Regions from separate parts of the Lysinibacillus sp. FW12 genome, predicted to be linked through region 2. Evidence: a T-box and tRNA genes for the amino acid it is inferred to sense, from the RefSeq annotation. Region 2 holds a T-box; the other holds one or more tRNA genes.
What was found. The T-box of region 2 lies ahead of alaS (alanine--tRNA ligase). A T-box ahead of a tRNA ligase gene usually reads a tRNA of that ligase, here a tRNA-Ala.
Positions count from the first base shown of each region.

Region 1 (6,024 bases), 1.7 Mb from region 2:
AAGCCCTGTAGTCGAAAGTTCGTTCTCTCCTGAGTGGATCCTGAGTACGGCGGAACACGTGAAATTCCGTCGGAATCCGGGAGGACCATCTCCCAAGGCTAAATACTACCTAGTGACCGATAGTGAACCAGTACCGTGAGGGAAAGGTGAAAAGCACCCCGGAAGGGGAGTGAAAGAGATCCTGAAACCGTGTGCCTACAAGTAGTTAGAGCCCGTTAATGGGTGATAGCGTGCCTTTTGTAGAATGAACCGGCGAGTTACGATTACGTGCAAGGTTAAGCTTTAGAAGGCGGAGCCGCAGCGAAAGCGAGTCTGAATAGGGCGAAATAGTACGTGGTCGTAGACCCGAAACCAGGTGATCTACCCATGTCCAGGGTGAAGGTAAGGTAACACTTACTGGAGGCCCGAACCCACGCACGTTGAAAAGTGCGGGGATGAGGTGTGGGTAGCGGAGAAATTCCAATCGAACTTGGAGATAGCTGGTTCTCTCCGAAATAGCTTTAGGGCTAGCCTCGTGATGAGAATACTGGAGGTAGAGCACTGTTTGGACTAGGGGGCCATCCCGGTTTACCGAATTCAGACAAACTCCGAATGCCAGATATTTATACACGGGAGTCAGACTGCGAGTGATAAGATCCGTAGTCAAAAGGGAAACAGCCCAGACCACCAGCTAAGGTCCCAAAGTAATCGTTAAGTGGAAAAGGATGTGGCGTTGCACAGACAACCAGGATGTTGGCTTAGAAGCAGCCATCATTTAAAGAGTGCGTAATAGCTCACTGGTCGAGTGACGCTGCGCCGAAAATGTATCGGGGCTAAACGATTCACCGAAGCTGTGGATTGACATCTACGATGTCAGTGGTAGGAGAGCGTTCTAAGTGCGTTGAAGTCAGACCGGAAGGACTGGTGGAGCGCTTAGAAGTGAGAATGCCGGTATGAGTAGCGAAAGACGGGTGAGAATCCCGTCCACCGTATGACTAAGGTTTCCTGAGGAAGGCTCGTCCGCTCAGGGTTAGTCGGGACCTAAGCCGAGGCCGACAGGCGTAGGCGATGGACAACAGGTTGATATTCCTGTACCACCTCCTCACCGTTTGAGAAATGGGGGGACGCAGTAGGATAGGGTAAGCGCGCTGTTGGTTATGCGCGTCCAAGCAGTAAGGCGTGTGTGTAGGCAAATCCGCACACTGTAACGTTGAGCTGTGATGGCGAGTCCGTATGGACGAAGTTCCTGATTTCACACTGCCAAGAAAAGCCTCTATCGAGGTGAGAGGTGCCCGTACCGCAAACCGACACAGGTAGTCGAGGAGAGAATCCTAAGGTGTGCGAGAGAACTCTCGTTAAGGAACTCGGCAAAATGACCCCGTAACTTCGGGAGAAGGGGTGCTCTTGAGCGTGCAAGCGCATGAGAGCCGCAGTGAATAGGCCCAGGCGACTGTTTAGCAAAAACACAGGTCTCTGCAAAACCGTAAGGTGACGTATAGGGGCTGACGCCTGCCCGGTGCTGGAAGGTTAAGAGGAGTGGTTAGCGCAAGCGAAGCTGCGAATTGAAGCCCCAGTAAACGGCGGCCGTAACTATAACGGTCCTAAGGTAGCGAAATTCCTTGTCGGGTAAGTTCCGACCCGCACGAAAGGCGTAACGATCTGGGCACTGTCTCAACGAGAGACTCGGTGAAATTATAGTACCTGTGAAGATGCAGGTTACCCGCGACAGGACGGAAAGACCCCGTGGAGCTTTACTGTAGCCTGATATTGAATTTTGGTACAACTTGTACAGGATAGGTAGGAGCCAGAGATCTCGGAGCGCCAGCTTCGAAGGAGGCGTCGGTGGGATACTACCCTGGTTGTATTGAAATTCTAACCCATGCCCCTTAGCGGGGCAGGAGACAGTGTCAGGCGGACAGTTTGACTGGGGCGGTCGCCTCCTAAAAGGTAACGGAGGCGCCCAAAGGTTCCCTCAGAATGGTTGGAAATCATTCGTAGAGTGTAAAGGCACAAGGGAGCTTGACTGCGAGACCTACAAGTCGAGCAGGGTCGAAAGACGGGCTTAGTGATCCGGTGGTTCCGCATGGAAGGGCCATCGCTCAACGGATAAAAGCTACCCCGGGGATAACAGGCTTATCTCCCCCAAGAGTCCACATCGACGGGGAGGTTTGGCACCTCGATGTCGGCTCATCGCATCCTGGGGCTGTAGTCGGTCCCAAGGGTTGGGCTGTTCGCCCATTAAAGCGGTACGCGAGCTGGGTTCAGAACGTCGTGAGACAGTTCGGTCCCTATCCGTCGTGGGCGTAGGAAATTTGAGAGGAGCTGTCCTTAGTACGAGAGGACCGGGATGGACACACCGCTGGTGTACCAGTTGTCTTGCCAAAGGCATCGCTGGGTAGCTATGTGTGGACGGGATAAGTGCTGAAAGCATCTAAGCATGAAGCCCCCCTCAAGATGAGATTTCCCATTACGCAAGTAAGTAAGATCCCTCAAAGACGATGAGGTAGATAGGTTCGAGGTGGAAGTGTGGTGACACATGGAGCTGACGAATACTAATCGATCGAGGACTTAACCAAATTGTTTGAAGCATTCAATGTACGTTTATCTAGTTTTGAAAGAATAACCTTTCAACTGAATAAGTGAAGTGATGATGGCAAAGAGGCCACACCCGTTCCCATACCGAACACGGAAGTTAAGCTCTTTAGCGCCGATGGTAGTTGGGGGCTTCCCCCTGTGAGAGTAGGACGTCGCTTCGCTTATTTTTTGTGGAGGATTAGCTCAGCTGGGAGAGCACCTGCCTTACAAGCAGGGGGTCGGCGGTTCGAGCCCGTCATCCTCCACCATATGGTCCCGTGGTGTAGCGGTTAACATGCCTGCCTGTCACGCAGGAGATCGCCGGTTCGATCCCGGTCGGGACCGCCATTATTTTTGCCGGTGTAGCTCAGTTGGTAGAGCAACTGACTTGTAATCAGTAGGTCGTGGGTTCGACTCCTATCGCCGGCACCATTCCCTTGGAGGGGTAGCGAAGTGGCTAAACGCGGCGGACTGTAAATCCGCTCCTTAGGGTTCGGCGGTTCGAATCCGTCCCCCTCCACCATTTTAGGGGCATAGTTCAACGGTAGAATAGAGGTCTCCAAAACCTTTGGTGTGGGTTCGATTCCTACTGCCCCTGCCAGGTATTGAGGTACTCGTTCATATACAGCTGTTATGATTTATATAGTGGCGATTGTGGCGAAGTGGTTAACGCATCGGATTGTGGTTCCGACATTCGTGGGTTCGATTCCCATCAGTCGCCCCATTTCAACATTGGGGTATAGCCAAGCGGTAAGGCAACGGATTTTGATTCCGTCATGCCTAGGTTCGAATCCTAGTACCCCAGCCATTTTTTTCTTTAACGAGCCATTAGCTCAGTTGGTAGAGCATCTGACTTTTAATCAGAGGGTCGAAGGTTCGAGTCCTTCATGGCTCATCATTTTTATTTACTAAGCGCCCGTAGCTCAATTGGATAGAGCGTCTGACTACGGATCAGAAGGTTATGGGTTCGACTCCTGTCGGGCGCGCCAATAAATGTATTTTACGGAATGTAGCTCAGCTTGGTAGAGCACTTGGTTTGGGACCAAGGGGTCGTAGGTTCGAATCCTGTCATTCCGACCATCTTTTATTTAAATGGGGCCTTAGCTCAGCTGGGAGAGCGCCTGCCTTGCACGCAGGAGGTCAGCGGTTCGATCCCGCTAGGCTCCACCATTTCAATATTTTTGGAGGTATACCCAAGTCTGGCTGAAGGGATCGGTCTTGAAAACCGACAGGCGGGTAACACCGCGCGGGGGTTCGAATCCCTCTACCTCCTCCATTTCGGGTCAGTAGCTCAGTTGGTAGAGCATTAGATTGAAGCTCTAAGTGTCGGCGGTTCGATTCCGTCCTGACCCACCATTATTTGCGGGTGTAGTTTAATGGTAAAACCTCAGCCTTCCAAGCTGATGTCGTGAGTTCGATTCTCATCACCCGCTCCAAAATGGGCCTATAGCTCAGCTGGTTAGAGCGCACGCCTGATAAGCGTGAGGTCGATGGTTCGAGTCCATTTAGGCCCATCATTATTCCGAAGTAGCTCAGTTGGTAGTAGCACCTGACTGTTAATCAGGTTGTCGCAGGTTCGAGTCCTGCCTTCGGAGCCACGGCCCGTTGGTCAAGTGGTTAAGACACCGCCCTTTCACGGCGGTAACACGGGTTCGAATCCCGTACGGGTCATCAAGCATGTAGCACAGATGTGTGTTACATGCTTTTTTCTATATGTAGATGTTCAACCAAGACTATAAAACCATTAAAAGGTTCTGTAGCTTTTTTATGGTGAACATAGGACAGTATAAATGCTTTAGCTCATTTCAAGGTCCTGTTCCATTTATCAATCACATGTTTCACCCACTAATAAATTTGAACAAACTATTTCATATATGCAATATGTATGTTTTTTCAACAGCTATTTTCATGGTGCTTGCCGTATCGTTGCTCTAATATGAGGGTAAGTGGAGGAATCGATATGAGTATACAGGAGATAGAGCAATTCTTAAGTCAATATCAGAAAGAACAAAATAAATCAGATCTTTGGTTAGAGAATAGATTGCAAGAGATTAAGAGTGAAGGTGAATATTACCCCACAACAGAGGAACTAGTTTTTGGAGCACGTGTCGCATGGCGTAATAGTAACAAATGTATTGGACGCTTGTTTTGGCAGTCATTGCATGTAGTAGACGCACGAGATCTTTTAGACGAAGAGGATATTTTTCGAAAATTACTAGAGCATATCGATTATGCAACAAATAGTGGGAAAATCCGCCCTACAATAACCGTGTTTGCCTCAGATCGAGTACGGATTTGGAATCACCAACTTATCCGTTATGCGGGCTATGAAACGGAATTAGGTGTTATAGGTGATTCTCATTCTGTTGCGTTTACACAAGTATGTGAAACGCTAGGCTGGAAAAGTGAGAGAACAGCTTTTGATGTGTTACCACTTGTTATACAAGTAGATGGGCGAGCTCCAAGGCTGTTTACAATTCCAGCAGAATATATTTTAGAGGTGCCAATCCGCCATCCAGAGGAAGCTGAAATAGAAAAATTAGAGATGAAATGGTATGCTGTACCCATTATCTCGAGTATGCGTTTTCGAATGGCAGGCATTGATTACCAAGCTGCTCCTTTTAATGGTTGGTATATGGGGACAGAAATTGGAGCACGTAATTTAGCTGATCATGACCGCTATAATATGCTACCAGCTATTGCTGAGATTTTTAATCTTGATACAACCAAACAAGCTTCTCTTTGGCGTGATCGTGCATTAGTGGAGCTTAATATAGCAGTTCTCCATTCCTTTAAAGAAGATGGGGTAAGCATTGTCGATCATCATACAGCGGCTCAGCAGTTTAAATTGTTTGAGGAAGCAGAGCTATCGGCTGAACGGGAAGTTACAGGCAACTGGACATGGTTAATTCCACCGCTTTCACCTGCAACAACGCATATTTTCCATAAGCCCTATGTAAATGTCTATCATACACCAAATTATTTTTATCAAAAACCATGCTATTAACAATAGAAGACTCTTCAATTTCCTATCAGTAAATTTATCAATTAATTGTATTTTAAGAAGAGGGTGATCCACTATGTTGGAGCAGCAAATTCCAGATATCCCGTGGCAACAATTGACCACACCTTATGGAAGAGGCGCAGCCATTCCGCAGCTGATTGAAGAGGAAAATTACCGACAACTAGCTGAGTTAATTGAACATCAAGGTACACTTTGGCAGGTGACACCATGGGTTTTGTTAATCCTTTTAAAAAAGCTGGGTAGTCAAGATAAGGAGGATGTCTCCTTACAAGAAATTGAACTTTATTTAGCCGTTGCTCAGGCGATTACTGTGGATTATTTAGAGCCAACACAAACTGTTCAACCCATGCAGAAGCTGCTAGATAGAAACTACTTATGGACAGAAAATGAAGAGGATGACGATCAAGAGTGGGAAAGAGAAACGCCGACGGGCTATGAACAGACAG
Region 1 covers NZ_CP139094.1:4,496,098-4,502,121, reverse strand. The annotation lists rRNA gene SJW71_RS23125 (23S ribosomal RNA) at 1-2,555, shown strand, start outside; rRNA gene rrf (5S ribosomal RNA) at 2,620-2,735, shown strand; tRNA gene SJW71_RS23115 (tRNA-Val) at 2,747-2,822, shown strand; tRNA gene SJW71_RS23110 (tRNA-Asp) at 2,826-2,901, shown strand; tRNA gene SJW71_RS23105 (tRNA-Thr) at 2,910-2,985, shown strand; tRNA gene SJW71_RS23100 (tRNA-Tyr) at 2,993-3,076, shown strand; tRNA gene SJW71_RS23095 (tRNA-Trp) at 3,081-3,154, shown strand; tRNA gene SJW71_RS23090 (tRNA-His) at 3,202-3,277, shown strand; tRNA gene SJW71_RS23085 (tRNA-Gln) at 3,287-3,361, shown strand; tRNA gene SJW71_RS23080 (tRNA-Lys) at 3,376-3,448, shown strand; tRNA gene SJW71_RS23075 (tRNA-Arg) at 3,466-3,542, shown strand; tRNA gene SJW71_RS23070 (tRNA-Pro) at 3,557-3,633, shown strand; tRNA gene SJW71_RS23065 (tRNA-Ala) at 3,648-3,723, shown strand; tRNA gene SJW71_RS23060 (tRNA-Ser) at 3,737-3,829, shown strand; tRNA gene SJW71_RS23055 (tRNA-Phe) at 3,834-3,909, shown strand; tRNA gene SJW71_RS23050 (tRNA-Gly) at 3,916-3,989, shown strand; tRNA gene SJW71_RS23045 (tRNA-Ile) at 3,994-4,067, shown strand; tRNA gene SJW71_RS23040 (tRNA-Asn) at 4,075-4,151, shown strand; tRNA gene SJW71_RS23035 (tRNA-Glu) at 4,153-4,224, shown strand; gene SJW71_RS23030 (nitric oxide synthase oxygenase) at 4,514-5,560, shown strand; gene SJW71_RS23025 (hypothetical protein) at 5,634-6,024, shown strand, end outside.
Region 1: it encodes a tRNA-Ala, which carries the amino acid that the T-box ahead of alaS (alanine--tRNA ligase) is inferred to sense. The anticodon was not compared.

Region 2 (6,024 bases):
TCTCATAACAAAACACGAGGTGAAGTATAATGATTAAAATTCACTATTATGAAAGCAATAGTAAGACAGTGCAACATGATTTCAATATGCTTGATATACAACTTCCTATTCCTAACGGAGATTTATTATGGGTGGATTTATATGCTTATCAATATAATGAATTAAATAATATAGCAGATGTCTTTGGCTTTCATCCACTAGCAGTGGAAGATTGCTTACATGAAGGATCACGTCCTAAAATGGATAACTATGGTGATTATAAATTTTTTGTTTTCCATGCGCCTATCTACAATGAAAAAAGTAACAATGAAATTACAACTGTTGAGTTAAATATTTTTATGGGGCCAAATTATGTAGTCACTGTTCATAAACAGAAATTACAATGGCTTGGTCATATGGAAAAGGTTTGCTTCAATAGTTCAACGTATATGGAAAAAGGCACTGATTTTTTACTGCATACGATTATTGATGGAATTACAGATGAGTATTTTCCGGTATTAGAGCGCATCCGAGCACGCATTGATGAACTGGAAGAAGAAATTTATGATTATCAACCAAAAGTCGTTACCGAGGAATTTCTTGCGCTGAAGCGGAACATTATTTTAATTCGCCAAGCTATTATGCCGCAAAGAAGAATTTTTTCAACTATGAATGGTCAATGGAAATTTGACATTCAAGAAGATAATATTCCATTCTATAAAGATTTAAATGACCATTTAGAACGTCTTGTTGATTCTACGGAGACCTATCGTGATTTAGTCAACAGTACGCTAGATACGTATTTTTCAATTATTAGTGGGAAATCTATTGAAAAACTAAACTTATTAACGGTGATCTCGACAATTATGTTACCACTTTCTGTGATTACTAGCTTTTTTGGTATGAATGTACCTTTACCTTATCAAGACTCGCCGATTACAACAATTACGATCAGTGCCTTCTTAGTGTTATTTACATGGGGCATGTGGGTCTATTTCAAAAAAATGATTGCATAGCTATCGTTTGTTATACTAGTACTAATTGACAGCACAATAATTTTTTTTTATAATTTTCGATAGAAAAAGTAAAAACGATGATGGAGACAGTACGTATTTGTGTGTGAAAAGAAAGGGATTTCTAGGCTGAAAAAATCCTCACAACAGCAAATGCCGAAAGCTACTCCAGAGTGCAGCTAATCCCTGCCGTTCACTGACGTTACAAGTGCTAAAGAGGTAAGTAAGAGCGTTTACTTACAACTAGGGTGGTACCGCGAGACAAATGACAAGTCCTCGTCCCTTTTTTGGGGATGAGGGCTTTTTTTATTTTCTTCGGTAGAACCTTAAAGGTGTAATTCATGTAGATTGCAGGATTCATATCGTGATTTTACAATATAAAAAATAGGAGGAATTTATCCAATGAAAGCAGTAGATATTCGCCGAATGTATTTGGAATTTTTTAAAGAAAAGGGGCATCATCATGAGCCATCAGCACCTCTTGTGCCAATAAATGATCCATCATTACTTTGGATTAACTCTGGTGTTGCGACACTTAAACCGTATTTTGATGGTCGTGTCATTCCTGATAATCCACGTATTACAAACGCACAAAAATCAATACGTACAAATGATATTGAGAATGTTGGGAAAACGGCTCGTCACCATACGTTCTTTGAAATGCTTGGAAACTTCTCTATTGGTGACTACTTCAAAAAAGAGGCTATTCATTATGCATGGGAGTTTTTAACAGATAAGAAGTGGATGGGCTTTGATCCAGAATTATTATCGATTACAATTCACCCTGAAGATCAAGAAGCTTATGATGTGTGGCATCAAGAAATTGGTATTCCAGAAGAACGTTTAATTCGTTTAGAAGGGAACTTCTGGGATATCGGAGAAGGTCCATCTGGTCCGAACTCAGAGATTTTTTATGATCGTGGCGTAGAATACGGCTCAGATGAAAATGACCCTGAGATGTACCCAGGTGGGGAGAATGAACGTTATCTTGAAATTTGGAACCTTGTGTTTTCTCAATTTAACCATAATCCTGATGGCACTTACACGCCACTACCAAAACAAAATATTGATACAGGTATGGGCTTAGAGCGTATTGTATCCGTTGTTCAAAATGTACCAACGAACTTTGATACAGATTTATTTATGCCAATTATTGAAAAAATCGAGGAATTTGCTAACCGTCAATATAAACGTCCGTCCGAAGTAGACTTAAATGAAATTTTCGGCTCAGAGGAAGATATTAATACACCATTTAAAGTGATTGCAGACCATATTCGTACAGTAGCATTCGCAATTGGTGATGGAGCACTTCCTTCAAACGAAGGCCGTGGCTATGTACTTCGTCGCTTATTACGTCGTGCTGTTCGTTATGCAAAACAAATTGGTATTGAAAAACCATTTATGTTTGAATTAGTGCCAACTGTGGGTAAAATTATGGAAGACTTCTATCCAGAGGTAACGGAAAAATGTGAATTTATTCAACGCGTTATTAAAAATGAAGAACTTCGTTTCCATGAAACATTAGATGGAGGTCTTGCTATCTTTAATGAAGTAGTTGAATCACAAAAAGCAGCAGGCCATGATTATATTCCAGGTGCAGATGCTTTCCGTTTATATGATACTTATGGCTTCCCTATCGAATTAACAGAGGAATACGCAGAGGAAGTAGGCATGAAAGTAGATCATGATGGCTTCGAGGCGGCGATGGAAGAGCAACGTGAGCGCGCTCGTGCAGCACGTCAAGATGTTGATTCCATGCAAGTACAAAATGAGGTATTAGCAAACTTAACAGTTGCAAGTGAATTTGTTGGCTATGATACGTTAACAGCTAATACTGAAATTGCTGCAATGATCGTCAATGGCCAAGTTTCCAAAGTAGCTTCAGAAGGTCAAGAAGCATTAGTCATTTTAGCAAAAACACCTTTCTATGCTGAAATGGGCGGTCAAATTGCCGACAGCGGTACAATTTCAAATGATAGCTTTACTGCTGTAGTTAAAGATGTTCAAAAAGCACCAAATGGGCAACCGCTTCATACTGTAGTAGTTGAATCTGGTGAAATGCATGTAGAAGATGCAGTGCAAGCAGTAGTAAATCGTGATGACCGTAATTTAATTATTAAAAACCATACAGCAACACATATTATGCAACGTGCATTAAAAGATGTGTTAGGCGACCATGTTAACCAAGCTGGTTCTTATGTAGGTCCTGACCGTTTACGTTTTGACTTCTCACACTTTGGTCAAGTTACAAAAGAAGAGTTACAACAAATCGAACGTATTGTAAATGAAAAAGTGTGGGATGATATAGAGGTCATTATTGAAGAAAAAGCTATAGATGAAGCGAAAGCAATGGGTGCAATGGCATTGTTCGGTGAAAAATATGGTGATGTTGTTCGTGTAGTTTCAATCGGAGATTATTCTATTGAGCTATGTGGTGGTATTCATGTAAAACGTTCTTCTGAAATCGGCTTCTTCAAAATTGTTTCAGAAGGTGGTATTGGTGCAGGGACTCGCCGTATTGAAGCTGTTACAGGTAAAGTTGCTTATGAAGCGGTTAAAGAAGAAGAGGCTCTATTAAATGAAGCAGCTGCATTATTAAAAGCAAACCCTAAAGATATCGTAACGAAAGTTCAGGCATTACAAGCTGACTATAAAGAATTACAACGTGAAAATGAAGCTTTATCGCAAAAAATCGCTAATGCTCAAGCAGGAGCTATTGTTGATGCAGCACAGACAATTGGAGATGTGACGGTTCTATCTACAAAAGTAGAAGCGAAGGATAACAATCAACTGCGTCAAATGATGGATGACCTGAAAGCGAAAATGCCAAAAGCAGTTATCGTACTAGGGGCTGTTGATGGCGAAAAAGTAATGCTATGTGCAGGTGTTTCCAAAGAATTAGTTGGTGGCAATTACCATGCGGGGAATATTGTGAAAATGGTCGCAGAAGCATGTGGTGGTAAAGGTGGCGGTCGTCCAGATATGGCGATGGCAGGTGCAAAAGATGCTTCAAAACTTGATGAAGCACTACTTTCTGTGTATGATTATGTTAAATCCATTTAATTAATTCACCAAAACATGTTATAATAAAGAGAAATTGGAGATGAGCTTGTTTGCACATCTCCTTATTTCTGAAAGCGAGGTGCTGGTCATGAGTTCATTTGATCAAACGATGAAATTTAATTTTCCAGAAGAATCAATGGAACAGGAAGTCAAGCAGGTAATGTTGAAAGTACATTCTTCATTAGAGGAAAAGGGATATAATCCTATCAATCAGATTGTTGGTTACTTACTTTCTGGTGATCCGGCGTATATTCCTCGCCATCAGGATGCTCGTAATTTAATTCGCAAGCTTGAGCGTGACGAAATTCTAGAAGAGCTTGTTAAATTTTATATCAAAAAGAATAACGAGGACTAGAAATGAGAATTATGGGATTAGACGTTGGGTCAAAAACCGTAGGCGTTGCTGTAAGTGATGCACTCGGTTGGACCGCCCAAGGTATTGAAACCGTAAAAATTGATGAAGCGAATGGTGAGTTCGGCATTGAACGTATCGCCGAGCTAGTAAAGGAATACACTATAACAGAATTTGTTGTAGGTTTTCCGAAAAACATGAATAATACGGTTGGACCGCGTGGAGAGGCTTCTGAGAACTATAAAAAGCTATTAGAAGAACATTTCTCACTACCGGTCAAATTATGGGATGAACGTCTAACAACGATGGCTGCTGAACGTATGTTAATCGAGGCGGACGTGAGTCGCAAAAAGCGTAAGCAGGTCATTGATAAAATGGCAGCAGTGATGATTTTACAAGGCTACTTAGATAGCAAAAATTAATTGATGAGGTGACAATACATGGCACAAGAGCATAACCATGAAGAAGAATTACACGTTCAACACATTACAGTGATTGACGAGAACGGAAATGAGCAGCTTTGTGAAGTGATTCACGTTCATGAATCTCCAGAGTTTGGGAAATCATACGTATTTTACTCAATGGTAGGCGCAGAAGAAGATGAAGATGGTTCAGTTGAAATTTTCGTATCTTCATTCGTACCTTCTGAAAATGGTGAAGATGGTGAATTAACACCAATTGAAACTGAAGCAGAGTGGGATATGGTAGAGGACGTTTTAAACGCTTTAGAGGATGAATACGAAGACTAATCTTCTTACTTAAAGCTTGGAACAAGGATCGCAACTTGCAGTCCTTGTTCCTTTTTTATTGGGGTCTATTTTATAGGGGTGCGGAAAACCTTAAATATGTGAATCCGATTGTGTTTAGAGAGTAGAAAGGTTGTTAATGATAAATGAGATTGCTTATAAACTGGCAGGGTTCGCTTAAGAATAGAGGATAAGCGCTCATGTATTGGCAGGACTCGCTCGCAAATGAGTAGAAAGCGGTCATAAACAGGTGGTAGCCGCTCGGAAGTGAATGGTAAGCGCTCATAAACTAGTTGTAGCCGCTCGCAAGTGAGGAGAAAGTGCTCATAAACAGGTAGGAGCCGCTCGCAAGTGAGTAGAAAGCGCTCATAAACTAGTTGTAGCCGCTCGGAAGTGAAGGGTAAGTGCTCATAAACAGGCTGAAGCCGCTCGGAAGTGAAGGGTAAGCGCTCATAAACTAGTTGTAGCCGCTCGGAAGTGAAGGGTAAGCGCTCATAAACTAGTTGTAGCCGCTCGCAAGTGAGTAGAAAGCGCTCATAAACAGGCTGAAGCCTCTCGGAAGTGAAGGGTAAGTGCTCATAAACAGGCTGAAGCCGCTCGGAAGTGAAGGGTAAGCGCTCATAAACAGGTGGTAGCCGCTCGGAAGTGAGTAGAAAGCGCTCAAACATAGGCAGGCCCCGCTCGCAAGCAGAGTGAAACTGCTCAAAAGGTAATCCCCAATCCTACCTAGATATAGGATGAAAGCATTTAAAAAGTAACTAGCTTAATTAAGAAAACAAAAAATACTCAATAACATGACAATAAACTGTCATAAAAGGAGGAAATCGAATGAATGAAGAAACGCAAGAATTTATGATAATCGGAAAAGATG
Region 2 covers NZ_CP139094.1:1,591,523-1,597,546, forward strand. The annotation lists gene SJW71_RS08135 (magnesium transporter CorA family protein) at 30-995, shown strand; T-box leader at 1,064-1,279, shown strand; gene alaS (alanine--tRNA ligase) at 1,395-4,055, shown strand; gene SJW71_RS08145 (IreB family regulatory phosphoprotein) at 4,144-4,410, shown strand; gene ruvX (Holliday junction resolvase RuvX) at 4,413-4,829, shown strand; gene SJW71_RS08155 (DUF1292 domain-containing protein) at 4,848-5,156, shown strand; gene SJW71_RS08160 (DUF1292 domain-containing protein) at 5,982-6,024, shown strand, end outside.